4 regions of the Bacillus sp. PK6-013 genome follow, and region 2 is predicted to be linked to each of the others. Evidence: riboswitches for the same ligand, from Rfam matches in the RefSeq annotation. Region 2 holds a riboswitch; each other region holds the start of a gene.
The links. A riboswitch is a leader RNA that binds a small molecule or an ion and turns the genes downstream of it on or off. The one in region 2 is predicted to bind S-adenosylmethionine.

Region 1 (4,500 bases), 360 kb from region 2:
GGTTTAAACGCAAAAAAAGCCGCAGATTCCCTGAAGAGTCTGCGGCTTCTTTTATGATCGGGCGAACGCTCCGGATACGGCTTCCAATGCACGGGCAAAATCGGCCTGCAAATCATCGGCATGTTCCACACCGACGCTCAGCCGCAGAAGGCCGTCGGTAATCCCCCGTTTTTCCCGCTCTTCTTTCGGCATAGCGGCGTGTGACATTTTTGCCGGATAGGAAAGGATCGACTCCACAGCGCCGAGACTGACGGCAAAGACCGGAAGAGAGACGCGTTCCACAATCTTTTTCACGGCTTCTGCATTCTCCAGCTCGAACGAAAGGACGGCGCCGGCGCCATATGACTGGTGCCTGTGAACTGACGCACCCGGATGCGAAGACAGTCCCGGATAATACACTTGTTTGACGGCCGGATGCTTTTCAAAAAATTCAGCGAGCTGCTGAGCTGTTCGAGATGCTTTTTCAAGCCGGACCTGCAGTGTTTTCAGCCCTCTCAGCACAAGCCAGCAGTCTTGGACGCCGAGAACAGCGCCGAACGAATTTTGCAGCTTATAAAGTTCTTCCCCGAGCTTTTTGTCTTTCACAACGGCAAGTCCTGATAATACGTCGCTGTGTCCGCTTAAAAACTTCGTCGCGCTGTGTAGCACAACATCGACGCCGAGCTCGAGCGGCCGCTGCAGCGCCGGGGTCATAAACGTGTTGTCAAGAAACGTCAGACAGCCGTGCGCCTTGGCAAGCTTGACGACGCCTCTGATATCCGTAATGCCGAGCGTCGGATTTGACGGTGTTTCAAGGTAGATGACTTTTGTATTTTCCTTTATGTTTAAAGCAATTTCATTTAAATCCGTCATATCGACGAAAGTATGTTCAATCCCGAAGCGGCTCAGCACTTCCGTAATCATCCGGTAAGTGCCGCCGTACACATCTTTTGTGACAAGCACGTGATCGCCCTTTGACAAAAGCAGAAAGGCGGTGGAAATCGCGGCCATTCCGGATGAAAAAGCAAATCCCCTCGTCCCTCCCTCAAGCTCGGCTATCGTGTCTTCAAGCGACGTTCTTGTCGGTGTTCCTGACCGGCTGTAGTCATATTCGCCGAATTTGTCAAAAGAACCTTGATGAAAGGTTGAGGCGTGCTGGATCGGCACGCTGACGGCTCCGGTTGCTCCGTCCGTTTTATTTTGGTTATGAACAAGCCTTGTTTCAAGCGTCCAGTTTTCATGACTCATGCGGAACCGCCTCCCCTTTTACTTTTTCCAGCGCAGCTTTTAGATCCTGCTTTAAATCGGAGACGTGTTCGATTCCGACTGAAAAGCGCAGAAGTCTGTTGCAGACGCCGTTTGCAATTCGGATGTCTTCCGGGATATCCATATGGGTCTGTGTCGCCGGATAGGTGATGAAGCTTTCGACTCCGCCGAGGCTTTCGGCGAAACAGATCGTCTTGAGATTTTTCAGCAACGGATTAACCCATTCTTCTTTTTGAACGCGGAATGACAGCATGCCGCCTTTTCCCGGATAAAGAACATCGGCAATTTCCTCCTGCTCTTCCAAAAAGGCCGCAAGTTCCCGCGCGTTTTCCTGATGCTGTCTCATCCTGAGAGCGAGCGTCTTCATCCCTCTCATTAAGAGCCATGAATCGAACGGCGATAAAACCGCGCCGATGGCGTTTTGGTGCTGGAACATTTCCTCAGACAGCTCTTCGCCTTTTGCAACGACAAGCCCCGCCAAAAGATCGTTATGACCGCCCAAATACTTCGTCGCGCTGTGAATGACAAGATCAGCGCCGAGCTCAGTCGGCTTTTGCAGAACCGGTGTATAGAACGTATTGTCAACAATGAGCAGCAAGTCGTGCTCTTTAGCGATTTGCGCGATTTTTTGAATATCAGCTTCCTGCATGAGCGGATTTGTCGGCGTTTCTACAAACAGTGCCTTTGTATTGTTCGTGATTTTCGACTTGATACAGTCTTCGTCTGAAAAATCGTCGTAGAAAAAGCGAAGTCCGTATTTCTTCCATTCGTTTTCAAAAAGGCGGTACGTTCCCCCATATAAATCGGACGAAACGATGAGCTCATCCCCGCTTTGAAACAGAGCCATGATCGTCTGAATGGCAGCCATACCGGAACTGAACGCAAAGCCGCGCGTTCCCCCTTCGAGTTTCGCGATTGCATCTTCAACAAGCTGTCTTGTCGGATTTTTTGTGCGAATGTAATCAAACCCTGTGGATTCCCCGATCCCTTTGTGCCTGTACGCAGAAGAGAAATAAACGGGAGGATTGACAGTTCCCGTTATTTCATCACTGCGGTTGCCGATTTGCGCCAGCGTTGTTTGTACATGTTCAGTCATATGACACCATCCTTTTAAAAATAAAAAACCCCTTCTTCATAAGAAGAAGGGGGATTATGCGCTTCTTCTTATCTTCCAAGCATCTGCTTGCTGGATTTAGCACCTTGGTACACTGACATCGTCAGTGCAGACCGGTTGCTGAGGTTTCAAAGGGCCAGTCCCTCCACCTCTCGTGATAAGAATCTCTTCAATTTTCTGATTGTTCTTTACTTTAACCTAAGTCAAGACATTTTTCAAGGGTCATTTTTAAATCTTTCCTCATATTGAACATGGTATGATGAAACCAAACGACGGAACCGGAGGAATCAGATGCCAAAAACAGAGCGATTAATCGAATTGATGATGACCGTTCATACAAAACGAAAATTTACGGCCGGGGAGCTCGCAGCAGAATTCGGGGTTTCCTACCGCACGATTCTCCGCGATCTGGACGAGCTGAGCGCGCTCGGCGTCCCGATCTATTCTGAAACAGGCGCGAACGGAGGCTATTATTTGCTGAATGAACCTGTGCTTCCGCCGCTCTTTTTTACACAATCAGAGGCGGCGGCTATGTTTTTCGCGTATCAATCTCTGCAGTTTTTCGGATCGCTTCCCTTTGATGCGGAAACGCGGATGGTTTTAAAAAAGTTCTACCGCCACCTTCCCGTGGAAACACAGGAGCGGATTGATGCGATGAAAGACAGAATCGTGTTCTGGAATCCGCATCGTCCAAAAGCCGCCGAACATTTAGAAACGCTTCTTGATGCAGCCATCAATCAATCCGTTTTGACGGTCGTTTATGACGGAACAGACGATTGCGCGGAGAGATCCATCCAGCCCATCGGCTTGTTCAGCTGGAACGGCTTCTGGTACTGTCCGGCCTATTGCTTTAAAAGGCAGGCGTTCAGACTGTTCCGCGCCGACCGCATCCTTCGGGCGGAAAAAGCGGCCAGCCCGCTGGCCCGCCAGCTTCCCTATCCATCGGTTCTCAGCTGGATCAAACATTCGGAGAGCGAGTGCCCTGAACCGGTGCGGCTGCAAGCGGAACTGACACGCAGAGGAGCCAGGCGGGCTGCGGCTGATGTGGACTTATTCAAGATCCTCACCATGCGGGATGACGGAACGGGGGCGATCGATGCAAACCTCCCCAGACCAGAACTTGAGTATTTCGGGGAACTTTTGTGGAACCTCGGCACTGAGGCAACTGTCAAAGAACCCGCAGAAATCAAGCTTCAGCTGAAACGGAAGGCTGCTGACATTTTAGCAAGGTACGACTGACTTTTTTTAAGAATCGTGACAAAGCCTGTCAGGATTAGGTGATACTTTTAGAATAAAGCAAAATGTAAAGGATGAAGCAAATGAAGCAAGTTCAAGCCCTGCGGAGCGATTTGTTCCACGAGATGGAGACGGGCATCCGCTCCACGTGTCATCTTCTGAAAAAAGTGAAGGAATCTGACTGGTCTTACCGGCCCGCCGACCGCATGCGAAGCCTGAAAGAACTGGCAAGCCATCTGACGGCCATCCCAGAAGCCGACATGGCTATCATGCAGGAAAAGGAAGAGGCCGCCATCTCCCGAATTGAAAAGAAGTATAGTGCATTGCAGTCGGCTGACCAAATGGCTGAAGCTATGCAGAAAGGATTCGCCGCTTTTCAAACGTATATGACTTCCCTCTCCGACGAGGAATTTTTGACGAAAAAAACAAAGCCGTTTTACCTTGATGAAGGGATGACCCAAAGCCGCTGGCTGACGGAAACGCTCACCCACGTCTTCCATCACAGGGCCCAGCTGTTTAATTATTTAAAACAGCTCGGCTATGACGTCAACATGTTCGATCTGTATCTTTAAAAGGTGTTCATATGAAGCTGCCTCTGACAAAAAAAGAACGGTCAAACTTAAGGACAGCCAAGGTAAAAATAAAAAACACGGCATATATGGATCTGTCCGTCCTTGCACATACGCTCGGTTCGTCTTTGGAGCGCGCCGCATACATCAAGGCGCTCGCCCAGTTTCAAACCGCTCCTTCCATCGGGCCGAAAATGGCGCAGTGCGCCGTTGACCTGGGCTACTATTCCCTTGGCGACATCAAGCATGAATCAGGTGCGGATTTGATCATCCGCCTCGAAAAACTGAAAGGCTACTGGGAAGATCCTTGTGCAGAAGATGCGCTGCGATGCATCG
Region 2 (4,500 bases):
GCCGGCTCGCAGATCGACGATTATGTTGAAGTGGCTGAAGAAATCAGCAAAGCACCGAATGTTCATGCGCTCGAGCTGAATATTTCCTGTCCTAACGTGAAAACGGGAGGGATCGCCTTCGGTACGCAGCCGGAAATGGCCAGTGAGCTGACGAAAGCGGTGAAAGAGGTTGCGAGCGTTCCCGTCTATGTGAAGCTGTCGCCGAATGTCGCGAATATTACCGACATCGCTCTTGCCATAGAAGAAGCGGGAGCGGACGGTTTGACGATGATCAACACCCTGATCGGGATGCGGCTCGACTTAAAAACGGGAAAGCCGATCTTGGCGAACAAAACCGGCGGATTATCAGGCCCTGCTGTTAAACCGGTGGCCATCAGAATGGTGCATGAAGTCAGCCAAAAAGTCAGCATTCCGATCATCGGCATGGGCGGTGTCCAGTCAGCGGAAGATGTGCTTGAGTTTTTGCTGGCGGGTGCGAGCGCAGTCGCCGTCGGCACCGCAAACTTTGTTAATCCGTTTGTTTGTCCCGAAATCATCGCCGATTTGCCGCGCGTTTTAGAAAAATACGGATACCGTTCGTTGAACGAGTGTATCGGAAGGAGCTGGAAGGATGAAACATACGCCGCCCATCATCGCGCTTGATTTTGCATCAGCACAGGAAACATATGCGTTTTTGGACCGGTTTCATGGAGAAGAGCTTTTCGTGAAGGTGGGCATGGAGCTTTTTTATCAGGAAGGGCCGGCCATCCTTGAAAAGTTACAGGAGCGCGGCTGCCGCATTTTCCTTGATCTAAAATGCCACGACATTCCAACGACCGTATACAAGGCGATGAAAAGGCTGGCGGGGTTTGGCGTCAGCCTTGTCAATGTGCACGCAGCAGGCGGAAAGCAAATGATGGAGTCGGCGCTTGAAGGCCTTGAAGCGGGGACTCCGGCAGGCCGAAAACGCCCTTCATTAATTGCTGTGACCCAGCTGACAAGCACGTCTTCAGAAATGCTTCAGCAAGAGCTGCTGATTGAAACGCCGCTTCTCGATACAGTTGTTCACTACAGCAAGTTGGCTAAAGAAAGCGGACTTGACGGTGTCGTCTGCTCCGTCCATGAAGCCGAACACATTTACCGGGCCGCGTCTTTAGATTTTCTGACCGTGACACCCGGAATTCGCATGGCGGATGACAAAAACAACGACCAGGTCCGGGTGGCGACGCCTGGCTACGCAAGGGAAAAAGGCGTGTCGGCGATCGTTGTCGGCCGTTCGATTACACAGGCGGAAGATCCTGTGTCAGCCTACAGAAAAATAGGACATGAGTGGGAGGGAACCAAGGCATGAAAACAGACATTGCAAACCATTTATTAAGAATCAAAGCGGTTTTCCTGCGCCCGAACGAGCCGTTTACATGGGCGAGCGGCATCTTGTCGCCCATCTACTGCGACAATCGTTTGACGCTTTCATATCCGGAAGTAAGGGATGATATAGCTTCAGGGCTTGCCGGACTGATTCAAGACAAGTTTCCCGGAGCCGAAATGATCGCCGGTACGGCAACTGCGGGAATCCCCCATGCCGCGCTTGCCGCCGACAGGCTGAGCCTGCCGATGTGCTACGTCAGAAGCAAACCGAAGGCGCACGGCAAAGGAAACCAAATTGAAGGCGCTGTTGTAAAAGGACAAAAAGTCGTTGTAATTGAAGATTTAATTTCAACGGGAGGAAGCGTCCTTGAAGCGGCAGCCGCTCTCACAGAGGCGGGATGTGAAGTGCTCGGCGTCGCCGCCATTTTCACTTACGGGCTTCCTAAAGCTGCCGCCGCCTTCAGCGAAGCGGGCGTTGAATACCGTACGCTGACTGATTACGATACATTGACAGAGGCTGCGCTTGCCGGCGGATATATCAGCGAACAGGATGCCGCCAAACTGAAAGAATGGAAGGCGGATCCTGAAAGCAAGTCTTGGATGGATTAATGATAAAAGCCGTATTCTCCTAATGGGAGAACGGCTTTTTTTGCGTCTTTTTACAGATTTAAAAATAGTAAAATCGGATTATTTTTATTTTTTATTAATCCTATAAAAAAAGTCGGGTTGACTTTTGTTCGAATTGTGCTAAAATTTTAAAATAACAAAAGCAAACTTATCAAGAGCGGTGGAGGGACTGGTCCGATGAAACCCGGCAACCTGCGTGTGAAGCGTAAGGTGCTACTTCCAGCAAAATGCCCTCATTTTGAGAGATAAGGAATAGCGGAGTTCCTCGTCTTTCTTTCAAATTTGGAAGAAAGATTTTAATTTTTAGGGGCAGAGGAGGAGCTAGAAGTGAAGACAGATGAACAGCTTGAAAAGGTGATCATCAAAATGAAAGACATGCTGAAAGACATGAATTACGGATCGATCACATTCGTTGTTCAGGACGGCAAAGTCATTCAAATCGAAAAAAATGAAAAAATAAGATTGAAATAGCTGACTAGACAAACTAGAGGCGGTTTTCACAGTTTTTTTCTGCTGGAAGCCGTTTTTTTGTTGGCGAAAAAAGGGGGAACCGAAAATTTTTACTTACAGCACATGGGAAGAACCAAATATCTCTTTTCAGGAAGATGACTCTTATAAAGGAGCGCTGTCCGTCTTGAAATGGGCGTACGGACATTACGGAAATCAGCTTGTATATGCGTGCAGCTTCGGAATTGAGGGAATCGTCCTGATCGATTTGATTTATAAGGTGAAAAAAGATGCGGTCATCGTTTTCCTTGATACGGGATTTCATTTTAAAGAAACGTATGAAACGATCGACGCTGTCAAAGAACGATATCCAGGCCTTCAGATTATCATGAAAACACCGGAGCTTACCGTCGAAGAGCAGGCGAAAGAATATGGGGACGAACTATGGAAGACCGCTCCGAATTCCTGCTGTGAAATGAGGAAGGTCATTCCTCTCCGCGAGACGCTTTCAGGCTACCCGGCGTGGCTGTCGGGCCTGCGCCGCGAGCAATCGCCCGGGCGGAGCAAAACGAATTTTTTGAACAAAGATGAAAAATTCAAGTCTATCAAAGTTTGTCCGCTCATTCATTGGACGTGGAAGGATATTTGGAGATATGTGACAAAGCACGATCTCCCGTATAATCCGCTTCATGATCAAGGCTACCCGAGCATCGGCTGCGCTCCGTGCACCTCTCCGGCCTTTACAATGGATGATCTTCGATCAGGCCGCTGGAACGGATCGGCTAAAACAGAATGCGGATTACACGAGTAAGGAGATGAGTCATGGAACTTGCCGCCATTTTATTTAGCATGTTTTTTGCGATGAATATCGGAGCGAGCGGTGCAGCTGCTTCAATGGGAATCGCCTATGGATCTGAAGCCGTCAAAAAGAAGTTTCACGCACTAATAATCTGTGCAGCAGGCGTTCTCTCGGGCGCCGTCATCGGCGGAGGAAACGTCGTGAAAACGATCAGCTCAGGCATCATTCCCGAACGGGTGATTTCGCTTGAAATCGTCTGCATTATTATCGGCTCGGCGGCACTGTCGCTCTTTATCGCAAATGTACTCGGTATCCCGCTTTCGACAAGTGAAGTGACGGTCGGATCTGTTGTCGGAGTAGGTGTCGCTTACCAGGTTTTATATGTGAAATCTTTGCTTGTCATCGTCTCATTTTGGGTCGTTGTACCAATCGTCGCTTTTACCTTTACATTTGCGATGGCAAACATCATGAAAAAAACGATCAAACGTCCAGCCTCGGGAAAGAAAGCAAAGGTTTTGGCGGTCATTCTGTTGATCACCGGGTTTTTTGAAGCCTTCTCAGCAGGCATGAACAATGTCGCAAATGCTGTCGGACCTCTGGTGGCGGCGCATGTTTTGACAGTCGGGGAAGGAACGCTCTACGGCGGACTGTTTGTCGCGCTGGGCGCCCTTTTACTGGGCAGGCGCGTTCTTGAAACAAACGGCAAAAAAATAACGAAATTTTCAAAAGGAGAGGGGATCATCCTTTCCGGAACAGGAGCCGGGCTTGTCATCATCAGTTCGATTTTCGGTTTGCCGGTTCCGCTTGCGCAAGTCACATCATCTTCTATTATAGGGATGGGAATGGCAAAAAACGGCGGCAATGTCTTTCATAAACAAGTGGTCAAAACGATGCTGAAAGTATGGGTCGTCTCGCCGTTCCTTTCATTAAGCCTGTCTTATATGCTGGTCAGCCTTTTATTAAAAGGAGACTATTATGCTCTCATCGTCGTCACAAGCGTCCTTCTGGCATCTGTCGGGACGATCAGCCTGATGAGAGCAGTCAAAAAAGAGCACAGCTCCGTCCATGAACAAGGCGGAGGAATTTAAACACAAAGTAGGGGGAAACAAGTTTATGAGTTTAGCACCACACGGCGGTGTATTGGTTAACCGCGTCAATGAAGCATACGATTTTCAACATATCGCACAGGAAATAGAACTGGATTTAATGGCTTTTTCAGATTTGGAGCTGATCGGAATCGGTGCGTACAGCCCGATCCAAGGCTTTATGACAGAGAAAGA
Region 3 (4,500 bases), 1.5 Mb from region 2:
GACGCTGACGCCGTGTTCATCGATTTTTCTTCCGAGCATTTCAGCGTACACATGTGCAGGGAGCGGAAGGAACGGGGAACCGAAGCAGGTCGAGAATGTGGCTTCAGGAGCGGTGATCCCGCGTTCGGTGCCGGCGAGCTTGCTTGTATATCCGCTCAGGAAATGATACATGGCTTGTTCTTTCGTTAACTTGCTGATCGGAGGAAGCACGCCGAAAGCATCTGCCGTCAGAAATACAATGGTCTGCGGGTGTGCTGCGATGCTCGGCTTGACGATGTTGTCAATCGCATCAATCGGGTAAGCCGCTCTCGTGTTTTCCGTATAGAATGCGTCGGAATAGTCCGGCTCCCCGGTTTTGCCGTCAACCACGACATTTTCAAGAACGGAACCGAAGCGGATCGCATTGTAAATCTGCGGTTCTTTTTCTTTGCTTAAGTTAATGCACTTGGCGTAGCAGCCTCCTTCAATGTTGAAAACGCCTGTGCTGGACCAGCCGTGTTCGTCGTCACCGATCAGCTTCCGTTTCGGATCGGCGGAAAGCGTCGTTTTTCCTGTGCCTGACAATCCGAAGAAGAGAGCTGTTCCGCCTTCCTCGCCAATGTTTGCCGAACAGTGCATCGGTAAAATGTTTTGTTCAGGAAGAAGATAATTCATAATAGAAAAAATCGATTTTTTCATCTCGCCGGCATATTCGGTGCCTCCGATTAAAATCGTACGCTTTTCAAACGACACGATGATAAATGTTTCAGATCTGGTCCCGTCAATGAGCGGATCGGCTTTGAAATGCGGAGCGGAAAGAATCGTAAACGGCTGTTCTTCAGGTTTTTTATCATGTTCTTCAGGTCTGATGAACAACTGTCTTGCAAACAGGTTGTGCCAGGCGAACTCGTTGACAACTGTAATCGGAAGCCGGTATTTTTCGTCTGCTCCTGCAAACCCTTCAAATACATACAATTCATCGCGTTCCTTTAAATAGCTGAGCACTTTTGTGTACAGCCGGTCAAAGGCGGATTCTGAAATCGGCTGGTTTACTGCGCCCCAATCGATTTTGTCCTTTGTGCTCGCTTCTTCCACAATGAATTTGTCTTTTGGCGAGCGGCCGGTGTATGTACCGGTTGTAGCCCGCACGGCTCCGGAAGATGTTAAGACTCCTTCTTTGCGTTCAAGGACTTTTTCAACCAAAAGGGGAACGGATAAGTTCAGCTGAACGTTTTCGCCCATTAATAACGTTTGTAAGTCAGTTGTTAAATCTACAGAATTCATAAAAAACCTTCCTTTGCGTGTTTTTTAATGTGTATAACATTAATGTAGAATTAGTATAACACATTTACTCTTATAGTCTATACCGTTTCTTCATTTTTCGTTCGGGTTTTTTCTCGAAAGACAAGTTTAAATTTATTGCGGCCGATATTGACATAACAAGCCATTTTAAGATAAGATATTTCATTGAGCGGATACTCTTATCCCGAGCTGGTGGAGGGACAGGCCCAATGAAACCCAGCAACCGGTTTCTCTTATTAATGGAAAAAAACAGTTTCTGAGACAACTACGGTGCTAACCTGATGCAAGGTGTTCAATACCTTGAGCGATAAGAGTGAAAGGCACGCAATACCAGACCCTTTCCTCAGCGAATAGGAAAAGGTTTTTTTATTGCATAAATTGAGATCCAAAAATTGCTAAAAAAACTGCCTTCAGGAGGAAGGTACTCGGCGTTTTTCACAGGACGTGAAAGGTTTTAGCCGAGTATCAAGCAGGAGGAAGGTACTGGGCGTTTTTCACAGGACGTGAAAGGTCTAGCCGGGCAGCCAGTCAGGAAAAATTCTATTAAGAGGAATTTTGACTTAGAATCTCGTCAAGAATAGCATATGGAAATTGTTTCAAAACGAGAGCGTATGAAGCCCGAGTATCGTCATATAATCAAGAGGGACGAGATCCGTATCATACTTAAGATCACGGCTGATCTTCATATACAGGAGGAAACATAAATGAGCAAAAACCGTCGGTTATTTACATCAGAGTCAGTTACGGAGGGACATCCGGACAAAATTTGCGACCAGATTTCGGATAGTATATTAGACGAAATTTTAAAGAAAGATCCGAATGCCCGCGTTGCCTGTGAAACATCTGTGACAACCGGATTGGTGCTGGTAAGCGGTGAAATCACGACGTCCACTTACGTCGATATTCCGAAAACAGTCCGCGAAACGATTAAAGAAATTGGCTACACACGTGCAAAATACGGTTTTGATGCCGAAACTTGCGCGGTCTTAACGTCTATAGATGAACAGTCGCCAGATATTGCAATGGGAGTCGACCAGGCGCTTGAAGCGCGTGAAGGAGCAATGAGCGACGCTGAAATTGAAGCGATCGGAGCCGGAGACCAAGGTTTAATGTTCGGTTTTGCCTGCAACGAAACAAAGGAACTTATGCCTCTGCCGATTTCGCTTGCTCATAAATTGTCTCGCCGTTTGACAGAAGTCCGCAAAGAGGAAATTCTGCCGTATCTTCGTCCGGACGGAAAGACACAGGTAACTGTTGAGTATGATGAGAACAACAAGCCGATTCGCATCGATACAATTGTCATTTCGACTCAGCATCACCCTGAGATTTCGCTTGAACAAATTCAGCGCAATCTGAAAGAGCATGTCATCAACCCGGTAGTGCCAAAAGAGCTGATCGATGAAAACACGAAGTACTTCATTAATCCTACGGGCCGTTTTGTTATCGGAGGACCGCAGGGGGATGCCGGTTTAACAGGACGCAAAATCATCGTTGACACCTATGGCGGATATGCCCGTCACGGCGGCGGAGCGTTTTCCGGTAAGGATGCGACAAAGGTTGATAGATCTGCAGCTTATGCTGCGAGATATGTAGCGAAAAATATCGTCGCCGCAGGCCTTGCTGATTCCTGTGAAGTGCAGCTTGCCTACGCGATCGGTGTCGCACAGCCGGTATCCATTTCAATCGATACATTCGGTACAGGCAAAGCCAGTGAAGAAACATTGATCGAAGTGGTTCGCAAAAACTTTGATCTAAGACCTGCCGGCATTATTAAAATGCTCGATCTTCGCCGTCCGATTTACAAACAAACGGCAGCTTACGGACATTTCGGCCGCCTCGACCTCGATCTGCCTTGGGAGCGCACAGACAAAGCAGATCAGCTGAAGAAAGATGCATTAGGAGAATAACAACCGCATAGCCGCTTTCATAAGCGGCTTTGTTTTTCGATGGCAAAAAGCGGGCGGATGTGAAACGTTTTTCTTTAAACACTTGTCTAATCAAGAAGCAGACTTTGATTTCTGCACGAAATTTAAAAAATCGGAGGCAATACTATGTGTGGATTTGTAGGGGTATTCAATCATCGCCCATCATCCGAGACAGCAGCCCAGGAAGAACTGATTAAACAAATGAATGAAATGATTGTACACCGCGGTCCGGACGATGATGGGTACTATCATGATGAGCATGTAGGCTTCGGATTTAGAAGGCTCAGCATCATCGATGTGGAAAACGGAGGACAGCCTCTGTCTTATGAAGATGATTCCTATTGGATTATTTTTAATGGAGAAATCTATAACTATATAGAACTGAAAGACGAACTTATTTCAAAAGGATACGAGTTCAAAACCGATTCAGATACGGAAGTTTTGCTTGCGACTTACCGCCACTACAAACAGGAAGCTGCTTCCAAGCTGCGCGGAATGTTTGCTTTTTTAATCTGGGATAAAAAAGAACAGCTCCTATACGGAGCGCGCGATCCGTTCGGCATTAAGCCGCTCTATTTTACGAAAACGGACGGCCATGTTTATTTTGCGTCAGAAAGAAAGAGCCTGATGGCTGTTGATGCCGATTTGGAATTGAATGAAAAAGCGCTTCAGCAGTATACGTCATTCCAATTTGTACCAGAGCCTGAGACGCTTGACAAAAAGGTGCAAAAAGTAGAACCGGGCCATCAGTTTACTGTCCGCCCGGGCGAGGATATTCAATTTAAAACATACTGGAAAGTTCAATTCAAGCCTGTTCAGACCGAAGAAGACAAGCTTGTTCAGGAAGTAAGAGACGCGATCTTTGATTCCGTAAAAGTCCATATGCGAAGCGATGTGCCTGTAGGTTCCTTCCTTTCCGGAGGCATCGACTCTTCTTTTATCGTGTCGGTGGCGAAGCAATTTCATCCCAACTTAAAAACGTTCTCTGTCGGCTTTGAACATGAAGGCTTCAGCGAAGTTGACGTTGCGAAAGAAACCGCTGATAGGGTCGGCGTGGAGAACTTCAGCGCGATCATTTCCCCTGAAGAATATATGAACGAGCTTCCAAAGATCGTCTGGCATCTGGATGATCCGTTGGCAGACCCTGCTGCAATTCCTTTGTATTTTGTCGCGAAGGAAGCGAAGAAGCAAGTTACGGTTGTTTTGTCCGGAGAAGGAGCAGATGAGCTGTTCGGCGGTTACAATATTTACCGGGAGCCGCTTTCATTAAAGCCGTTTGAACGAATTCCGTCCC
Region 4 (4,500 bases), 1.5 Mb from region 2:
CGACTTACGAAAACATCGAACTGCCTCTGACTTTAAAAGGTGTTCATCCGTCTGAGCGGAAGCAGCGCGTCAATGAGATGCTTCACCGCGTCGGCCTTGAAAACCACGCTGGACACTATCCGAATGAGCTTTCAGGCGGACAGCAGCAGCGCGTCAGCATCGCCCGCGCTTTGATTTTGAATCCGTCAATCATTTTAGCCGACGAGCCGACCGGAAGCCTGGACTCCGAAACAGAACAAGAAATCCTCGAATTCATTCGGCAGCTGAACAGGGAGCGCGGTATTACATTCGTCATCATCACGCACGATGACGAGGTGGCATCGATCGCCAAAACGAAATTTCAGTTATCTGACGGCGTGTTAGAGAAAGGGGAAGAGACTGTTGAAGTTTAAGGATCAGTTGAAGTTCATTAGAAGAAATATGAAGAAAAACCGCCTGCGTGTATTCATGACCATTCTCGCAACAACGGTGGCCTGCGCATTCTTAATCGTGCTCGCATCGGTCGGGTTCGGCCTGCAAAAATCGCTGACTGAACAGCTGATGAAAGAGCAAATCGTGACTGAGATAAATGTTGTCGGAAAAGAAGGGCAAAGCGATCAGAAAGTTCAAAAGAAAGACTTGAAAGAATTCGAAAATCGCAAAGATGTGTCCGCGATTATCGAGCGCACGCAGGTGTTCGCACCTGCTGAAGCAAAGTTGGGCAACAGGACAAACAATCAAATGTCGAATATCACGATTACTGACATGGCCGCTGAACAAAAAGCCAATATCAAACTCGATCGCGGCCGCGTAGCGAAAACACCGAATGAAATCGTCGTCGGCTACCATTTTGGGAAGAATCTCTGGACGAAAAAAGAAGCCCAAGATTATGAAAAACAGATGGAAAATAATGCTGAGGAAGTAAAAGAACCAAAAGGATACGCAGAAGATATTCTCGGCAAAACAATTGAATTAAAGATCTCAAAAATGGATGAAAAAACAGGAGAAGAAGGGAAAGCGAAAACATATGATCTGAAAGTTGTCGGAGTGACGAAAAAACCTTCTTATGAATGGGCAAGCGATTCAACAGTCTATGTCAGCAACGACATGCAAAAAGACATCACCGGATTTCTGAAGGCGGACAAAGACAACGGCACGATCGAAAAAAAGCTTTCGGTTTACGCGGATAATTTTGAACATGTCGGACAGCTGACAACAGATTTGGAGGATGAAGGCTACTACGTCGATTCAATAACGAAAAAACTCGAAAGCATCAATCTTTTTTTCATGGCTTTTAAAATCGGTCTGATCTTTGTCGGAGTCATTGCCGTTTTGATTTCAGCGATCGGCATTTTCAACACGATGACAATGGCGGTTACAGAGCGGACGCAGGAGATCGGCATTATGAAAGCGATCGGGGCGAGCCCGAACGTGATCCGGAAAATGTTCCTGCTGGAAAGCGCCTATATCGGCATCTTAGGATCTGTTTTAGGTGTTATCATTTCATACGGTGTCAGCTTTTTAGTGAACAAGATTATACCACCTATTTTATCATCGGTTTCAGAAGGAGGAGCGAGTGCGGCAGACTTCAGCATCACCTTCTCGTACATTCCGGTCAGTCTTGTCCTTATCGCGACCTTGATCAGTGCAGGCGTCGCCATTCTTTCAGGCCTGAACCCGGCCATTAAAGCGACAAGAACGAACGTGCTGACAGCATTAAGAAGAGAGCTTTAAGAAAAAAGCCGGCGGTATGCCGGCTTTTTTAACGTTTCGGAGGTCTGTACCCCGCATCACGCGCCTCCTGTTCTGTGCAGAACCAGCGGGCGACGTTTTTCGTGCGGTCATAATATGTACTTCCTGGTGTATGATAAATATGGTTGACGCTTCCTTTGATTTTGCACTCTTGTTTGCTTTCACCGCTGTTTTTCTTAGGGGAGGGCGCGCTGTGTGACGTTCCGGCCTGAGCGGTGGCGTTCTTTTCTTTTACAGTGGCTTCGGTACTGCCGCTTTTTTCTTCAGCCTTAGCCAGTTTTTCTGACAGCGATTTTGTTTTTTTCGTAAGCGAGTCTTTTTCTTTTGTCAGTTTTTCGTTTTCTTTTTTTAATGTGTCATTCTCCGTTTTGGCTGCCTTCAGTTTTTCGTTTGCTTGATTGAGCTGCTGCTTTAATGCGGTTTGCTCCTTTTGTACAGCGCTGTGTTCAGTTTTCAGTTCCTGAAGCTCGGTTGTCAGGTCCTCTGTTTTTGTCTCATCGACGGCATATGTTTCCTCACTGTAATAAGGCGCAGAGATGATCAGGAGGAGAAGTCCGCCTGCAAAACAAGGATAAAAGAGTTTTCTGGAAAACCTTTTGCCTGGAGAAAAGATTCTTCTGATCAAATGAAATACAAGGTAGCAGATGGAAAAAATAAAGGATAAAAACCCGATCAGCATGATAGATTCCATGATTCGTCTCCTTTCGTGTTTGATAACTATATTTTAGCTTAAAAAGAAAAAAATGTTTATACCAAAAAACTTCTTGCAAATCTAAATATTCAAACTTAAAATAAAGAAATCATTTAAAAAACTGAATATGCAGCTTATAAAGAGAGATGGAGGGACTGGCCCGGCGAAATCTCAGCAACCTGCAGCAGAGCAAGGTGCTAAATCCAGCAGAATGTCAGGCGCATTCTGAAAGATAAGTTGAACAACTCTTTCAGGCGCTGAAAGAGTTTTTTTTATTTTGGAGGAGGAGATATACATGAACAAGATATTAAAATGGACTTCCGTGCTGGGACTGGCCTTGAGCATGGCGCTTCTGACCGCATGCGGAAACAATGCCGAAAGCGATGGTAAAACGATCAAAATAGGCGCTACTGCAGGACCGTATTACGATATGGTCAAAAAAGCGATTCAGCCTGAACTTGAGAAAAAAGGCTACAAAGTTGAAGTGGTCGAATTCACCGACTATGTACAGCCGAACACGGCGTTAAGCGAAGGCGAACTCGACGCCAATTTGTTTCAACATGAGGTTTTTATGAAATCATACAATCAAGAAAACAATAAACATCTTGCTGCACTCATTTCTGTGCCGACCGCTCCGATGGGTCTCTATTCTGCCAAATATAACGACTTGAACGATGTCAAAAACGGGGCGGAAGTGGCTGTTCCAAACGATCCGGCCAATGCCGCCAGGGCATTTTTAACGCTCCAGGATCAGGGGCTGATTCGGCTGAAAAGCGATGTCGACACATTGAAAGCCTCTGTGCGGGATATTGCGGAAAATCCGAAAAAGCTGACATTTAAACAGCTTGAATCTGCCAATCTTCCAAGAGCGGTCGATGACCTGGATATCGCGGCTGTCCCGGGTAATTTCGCTCTCTCCGCTAATATGAAGTTGCAGGACGCGCTGGCGCTTGAGAACATGCCTGACCGCTACCGCAATCAAGTGGTAGTGGATGAAAAAAACAAAGACAAGCCATTCGCCAAAGATCTCAAAGAAGCGGTAAAATCCAAAGCTTTCGAAGATGCGATCGATCGGGAATTCGCCGGTTTCGGAAAGCCAAAATGGATGACGCAATCATAAAAAAATTCCCCCTTTAAAAAGGGGGTTTTTTATGTTGAAAATCGAAATCGTGTCAATTGAAAAAAATGGGCAAAACGAATAGAATCTAGAGGAAATGCTAAAGAGAAAGAAGGAAACGCTATGCCGCGCACATTATGGCTATTGGTCATCGGAATGTTTATCAATGTCACAGGGGCATCTTTTTTATGGCCGCTGAATACCATCTATATCCATCAGCATTTGGGAAAGTCGCTGACAGCGGCCGGATTTGTGCTGATGCTGAACTCAGGGGCAAATGTGCTGGGCAACCTGTTCGGGGGATATCTATTCGATAAAATCGGCGGATTTAAAACCGTCGTACTTGGAATTGTGATCACGTTTGCGAGCCTTTCAGGCCTCGTCTTTTTTCACGAGTGGTTCCAATACATTCTTTTCTTAACACTGGCCGGTTTTGGATCAGGGATCGTGTTTCCGGCATGCTATGCAATGGCCGGCTCGGTTTGGCCGGAAGGCGGCAGAAAGCCGTTCAATGCTGTATACGTGGCGCAAAATGCAGGGGTGGCAGTTGGTTCAGCGCTCGGCGGAATTGTCGCGTCTTTTTCATTTACGTATGTTTTTCTGGCGAATGCGATGCTATATGCCGTCTTTTTCATGATTGCGATTTTCGGATTTAGACGCATTCGGTCTGAAAAAGCCATGCAGTCTTCTGTTTTGGATCATGCCGATTCAGTCAGCGGGAAATCTAGATTCTCCGCGCTTTTGGTTATATGTACGGGCTACCTGCTCGGCTGGGTCGCTTATTCGCAATGGTCCTCGACCATCGCTTCACACACCCAGGAGCTGGGGATATCTCTTGGGCAGTACAGCGTACTTTGGACAGTGAACGGGGCGCTCATTGTTTTCGGTCAGCCGCTGATCGGTTTTTTTGTGAAACGGTTTGCCGAATCGCTGAAAAACCAAATCGTGATCGGATTTGTCA

Region 1: it holds a riboswitch for S-adenosylmethionine, as region 2 does, so the genes downstream of both, M1E03_RS14905 (methionine biosynthesis PLP-dependent protein) here and M1E03_RS13000 (YezD family protein) in region 2, are expected to answer to the same signal.
Region 3: it holds a riboswitch for S-adenosylmethionine, as region 2 does, so the genes downstream of both, metK (methionine adenosyltransferase) here and M1E03_RS13000 (YezD family protein) in region 2, are expected to answer to the same signal.
Region 4: it holds a riboswitch for S-adenosylmethionine, as region 2 does, so the genes downstream of both, M1E03_RS05685 (MetQ/NlpA family ABC transporter substrate-binding protein) here and M1E03_RS13000 (YezD family protein) in region 2, are expected to answer to the same signal.

The regions. Positions count from the first base shown of each region.
Region 1 is NZ_CP096417.1:2,942,982-2,947,481, forward strand. It holds gene M1E03_RS14895 (DUF819 family protein) at 1-7, shown strand, start outside; gene metC (cystathionine beta-lyase) at 52-1,227, opposite strand; gene M1E03_RS14905 (methionine biosynthesis PLP-dependent protein) at 1,217-2,341, opposite strand; SAM riboswitch class I at 2,407-2,523, opposite strand; gene M1E03_RS14910 (helix-turn-helix transcriptional regulator) at 2,651-3,598, shown strand; gene M1E03_RS14915 (DinB family protein) at 3,679-4,167, shown strand; gene M1E03_RS14920 (helix-hairpin-helix domain-containing protein) at 4,179-4,500, shown strand, end outside.
Region 2 is NZ_CP096417.1:2,581,011-2,585,510, reverse strand. It holds gene M1E03_RS13015 (dihydroorotate dehydrogenase) at 1-642, shown strand, start outside; gene pyrF (orotidine-5'-phosphate decarboxylase) at 611-1,330, shown strand; gene pyrE (orotate phosphoribosyltransferase) at 1,327-1,956, shown strand; SAM riboswitch class I at 2,120-2,226, shown strand; gene M1E03_RS13000 (YezD family protein) at 2,329-2,445, shown strand; gene M1E03_RS12995 (phosphoadenylyl-sulfate reductase) at 2,531-3,232, shown strand; gene M1E03_RS12990 (inorganic phosphate transporter) at 3,244-4,308, shown strand; gene sat (sulfate adenylyltransferase) at 4,334-4,500, shown strand, end outside.
Region 3 is NZ_CP096417.1:1,096,772-1,101,271, forward strand. It holds gene pckA (phosphoenolpyruvate carboxykinase (ATP)) at 1-1,263, opposite strand, end outside; SAM riboswitch class I at 1,458-1,595, shown strand; gene metK (methionine adenosyltransferase) at 1,986-3,188, shown strand; gene asnB (asparagine synthase (glutamine-hydrolyzing)) at 3,333-4,500, shown strand, end outside.
Region 4 is NZ_CP096417.1:1,112,673-1,117,172, forward strand. It holds gene M1E03_RS05670 (ABC transporter ATP-binding protein) at 1-392, shown strand, start outside; gene M1E03_RS05675 (ABC transporter permease) at 382-1,713, shown strand; gene M1E03_RS05680 (sunset domain-containing protein) at 1,742-2,422, opposite strand; SAM riboswitch class I at 2,554-2,661, shown strand; gene M1E03_RS05685 (MetQ/NlpA family ABC transporter substrate-binding protein) at 2,718-3,542, shown strand; gene M1E03_RS05690 (MDR family MFS transporter) at 3,663-4,500, shown strand, end outside.